DNA from 2 places in the Bradyrhizobium sp. IC3195 genome. Region 2 is predicted to be linked to the other one. Evidence: riboswitches for the same ligand, from Rfam matches in the RefSeq annotation. Region 2 holds a riboswitch; the other holds the start of a gene.

What was found. Region 2 has a riboswitch for S-adenosylmethionine ahead of I6F09_RS15870 (homoserine O-acetyltransferase). Riboswitches for the same ligand answer to the same signal wherever they lie in the genome.
Region 1: another riboswitch for S-adenosylmethionine. It lies ahead of I6F09_RS16725 (O-succinylhomoserine sulfhydrylase); the one in region 2 lies ahead of I6F09_RS15870 (homoserine O-acetyltransferase).

What each region holds. Positions count from the first base shown of each region.
Region 1 is NZ_JADYVG010000007.1:179,057-181,253, forward strand. It holds gene I6F09_RS16720 (2'-deoxycytidine 5'-triphosphate deaminase) at 1-929, opposite strand, end outside; SAM riboswitch at 1,042-1,121, shown strand; gene I6F09_RS16725 (O-succinylhomoserine sulfhydrylase) at 1,198-2,197, shown strand, end outside.
Region 2 is NZ_JADYVG010000007.1:12,269-14,465, forward strand. It holds gene metW (methionine biosynthesis protein MetW) at 1-162, opposite strand, end outside; gene I6F09_RS15870 (homoserine O-acetyltransferase) at 165-1,367, opposite strand; SAM riboswitch at 1,462-1,541, opposite strand; gene I6F09_RS15875 (chorismate mutase) at 1,698-2,197, shown strand, end outside.

The DNA of each region.
Region 1 (2,197 bases), 170 kb from region 2:
GATCCCAGCCCGCCAGCGCCGGCATAGCCGAAGCCGGGATCGAAAAAGCCGGCATAGTGCACGCGGAATTCGCCGACCAGGGGATCGAACGGCACCATCTCAGCGGCGTAATCGGGCGGCACCTGCACCGCTTCCTTGGAGGCGAGGATATAGAACTCGCCGGGGTCGAGGATCAGGCTGCCGTCGGGGCGCGCCGAAATCGGCTCCCAGAAATCCTCCACCGCGTAGCCCGCGCGGCGGTCGACATCGACGACGCCGGTGTGGCGCTTGGCGCGGTAGCCGACGAAGCCGCTCGCCTTCTCGCCGGAGAGATCGACCGAGACGGCAACGCCGCCCGAGAGATCGGCATCGTCGATGTCGACGAGACGCTCGCTGGCGTGCAGCGCATCGAGCTCGTCGGCATTGAGGATGGCATCGCCGGTGCGGAAGCGCACCTGGCTGAGACGCGAGCCCTCGCGCACCAGCACAGGAAACGTCTTCGGGCTGATCTCGGCGTAGAGCGGGCCGTGATAGCCGGCGCCGATCATGTCGAAGCGGCGGGTGCCGTCGGCGATGACGCGGGTGAAGACGTCGAGCCGGCCGGTCGAGCTCTTCGGATTGGCGGCAGCGACGATCTCCGGCGGCAGCGCGAGGCTCTCGAGCAGCGGCACGATGTAGACGCAGTTGGTCTCGAGCACCGCGCCGTCGGCGAGGCTGAACTCGTGCAGCTTCAGCTCGTCGATGCGCTCTGCCACGGTGGCACCGGGCCCGGGGAGGAAGCTGGCGCGGACCCGATAGGCGATGTCGCCGAGGCGCAGATCGAGGCTCGCCGGCTGGATCTGGCTCTCGACGAAGTCGTAGGTGGGCAGGATGAGACCTTCTTCCGCCATCGCCGCGATCATGCGGTCGGGCAGGATACCATTGGCGTCGGCGGCGACCGTGAACGTCAACCGGGGGGTCCTCATCAGGGGCCGAATGCATCCGGACCATGCCGGAAATACAAGTCTTTTACGGCTATCCGATGGACGCCTTGACGGAAAGAGCATTGCGGAATATGAGCATCACTTATCCCGTGGTGATTTGAGCCGGCCGGCTTGCAGCCACGTTAAATAAGTCGCTAAACAGGCCGGGGACCTCTGTGATCCCGGCCCGTGGAGATATCCAGGCCGGTTTTTTTGTGACCGTTTTCGCCTCGACGGTCATGTCGGAGAGGGTCCTATGTCGAAGTCGTCTGCCACTTATCGCCCCGAAACCCGCCTGGTCCATTCCGGCACCCTGCGCTCGCAATATGGCGAGACCTCGGAGGCGCTGTTCCTGACGCAAGGCTATGTCTACGCCAGCGCGGAGGAGTGCGAGGCGCGCTTCAAGGGCGAGGATCCCGGCTTCATCTATTCGCGCTATTCCAACCCGACGATTGCAATGTTCGAGCGCCGCATGATCGAGCTCGAGGGCGCCGAGGCCGCGCGCTCGGCGGCAACCGGCATGGCGGCGGTGACGACCGCGATCCTGGCGCCGCTCAAGGCCGGCGATCACGTGGTCGCCTCCCGTGCGCTGTTCGGCTCCTGCCTCTACGTCATCCAGGACCTGTTGCCGCGCTACGGCATCGAGGCCACGCTGGTCGATGGGCTCGATCTCGACCAGTGGCAGCGGGCGCTGAGGCCCAACACCAAGACGTTCTTCCTGGAGAGCCCGACCAACCCGACGCTGGACGTGCTCGACATCCCCTCGATCGCCGAGATCGCGCACAAGGGCGGCGCGCGGCTCGTCGTCGACAACGTGTTTGCAACCCCGATCTGGCAGAGCCCGCTCGCGCTCGGCGCCGACGTCGTCGTCTACTCTGCGACCAAGCACATCGACGGCCAGGGCCGCTGTCTCGGCGGCATCATCCTGTCCTCCGAAGCCTTCATCGCCGAGCATATCCACAATTTCATGCGCCAGACCGGCCCGTCGATCTCGCCGTTCAATGCCTGGGTCCTGCTCAAGGGCCTGGAGACGCTTGGCGTGCGCGTGCGCGCGCAGACCGACAATGCCGCGCGCGTCGCCGAGGTGCTGGCGAGCCATCCCAAGATCTCGCGACTGGTCTATCCCGGCCGCGCCGATCATCCGCAGGCGGCGCTGGTGAAGAAGCAGATGCGCGGCGGCTCGACGCTGGTCGGCTTCGAGGTGAAGGGCGGCAAGGCGGCGGCGTTCCGTGTGCTCAACGAATTGAAGCTTGCCA
Region 2 (2,197 bases):
GCGGGTCTCCAGCAGCTGAAGCAGATCGCCGTCGCCGCAGCCGACGTCGAGCACTTTCGAGCCCGGCTTGACCATTTCGGCGACCAGCCGATGATCGGCGCGATAATCACCGGATGGCCTGGCGGCAACGCCGTCCAGCGGCAACACTTCCTGCACGGACATCGCTAACGGTCCTCGAGGTTGAGCCCGCGGGCCTTGCCTGCCGATTGCAGGAAGGCCCGGGAGATGTCGAAGAATTCGGGCACGTCGAGCAGGAAGGCGTCGTGGCCGCGATCGGTCTCGATCTCGGCGAATGACACGCGCGCGCTCGAAGCGTTCAGCGCGTGCACCAGCGCGCGCGATTCCGAGGTCGGAAACAGCCAGTCGCTGGTGAAGGAGACCACACAGAAGCGGGTCTCGATGCCGGCGAAGGCCTTGGCCAGCACGCCGCCGTGGTCGGCGGCGATGTCGAAATAGTCCATCGCCCGCGTCAGGTAGAGATAGGAATTGGCGTCGAAGCGCTCGACGAAGGACGAGCCTTGATAACGCAGATAGGATTCGACCTGGAAGTCGGCGTCGAACGAGAAGGTCGGCAGCTCGCGGTCCTGCATGCGCCGGCCGAACTTGCGGTGCAGCGCCGCGTCCGAGAGATAGGTGATGTGCGCCGCCATCCGCGCCACCGCGAGCCCGCGATGCGGATGGATCCCGCGATCGGCATAGCCGCCGCCATGCCAGTCGGGGTCGGCCATCACGGCCTGGCGGCCGAGCTCGTGGAAGGCGATGTTCTGCGCCGAGTGCCGCGTCGCGCAGGCGATCGCCAGCGCGGAGTACACGCGCTCCGGATAGGCGGCGGTCCATTGCAGCACCTGCATGCCGCCCATCGAGCCGCCGACGACGGCAAACAGCGTGTCGATGCCGAGCCGGTCGATCAGCATCGCCTGCGCGCGCACCATGTCCGGAATGGTGATGACGGGGAAGTCCAGGCCCCAGACCTTGCCGGTGGCGGGATTGATCGACGCCGGCCCGGTCGAGCCCATACAGCCGCCGATCACGTTGGAGCAGATGATGAAGTAGTGCTTGGGATCGATGGGTCGGCCGGGACCGACCAGCGTCTCCCACCAGCCCGGCTTGCCGGTGACGGGATGTACGTTGGCGACATGCTGGTCGCCGGTCAACGCATGACAGATCAGCACGGCGTTGGAGCGATCGGCATTGAGCTCGCCATAGGTCTGGTAGGCGATCTGGAACGGGGTGAGATCGACGCCGCAATCGAGCCGCAGCGGCTGCTCGGTGCCGAAATGCGCAACCAGCGAGCTTGGATGATCGACCTCGTGCGATCGCTCGTCGGCGCTGATCGCAGGACTCGGTATCGACTTGACGCTACCCATCTCGGACATCGACCTCGTTTGCGACTGGCTGCTCGACCGCGCCGCTGACATCAGGCCATGAAAAATCCGGCCTGAACGATAGGTTCGGCCGGGATCGGAAGCGTCCCCGGCCTGTTTAGCGAGTTTTTTAACGTGGCTGCAAGCCGGCCGGCTCAAATGACCACGGAACGGGCAAAAGCTACCGTCTTGGGCGGTTTTCGTCAAGTCGCGGCCCGGATCGGCCCAATTCGCCTCTGCCGCGACGCCCGCAAAGCACGTCATTTCTCTTTGCTTTCGCCGCCCCGACTGCCTAATCAAGATATCCCCCACCGGAACGATCGACGACCAGACATGTCCCAACGTCCGCCCGCGCCACCATCGCTGCAGGAACTGCGCAAGGAGATCGACGCGATCGACGAGGGCATGCATCGCCTCCTCATGCAGCGCGGCGAGATCATCGATCGCCTGATCCAGGTGAAGCAGACCCAGGAGGTCGGCTCGGCGTTCCGGCCTGCGCGCGAAGCTTCGATGATGCGCGAGATCGTGCAGCGTCATCGCGGCATCCTGCCGCTCGACACGGTCGAGAGCATCTGGCGCGTCATCATCTCGACCTTCACTTACGTACAGGCGCCGTTCTCCGTGCATGCCGACATCTCGGCCAGCGAGGCGGCGATGCGCGATTCCGTGCGCTTCAATTTCGGCTTCACCGTGCCTTACGTCGCGCATTTCAGCGCACAGGCCGCGGTCGAGGCGGTAGCGAAATCCAAGGGTGATCTGGCAATGGTCTCGGCGACCTCGAGCCGCACGCCATGGTGGCTGGAGCTGGAGGCGGACGGCGCGCCGAAGATCAT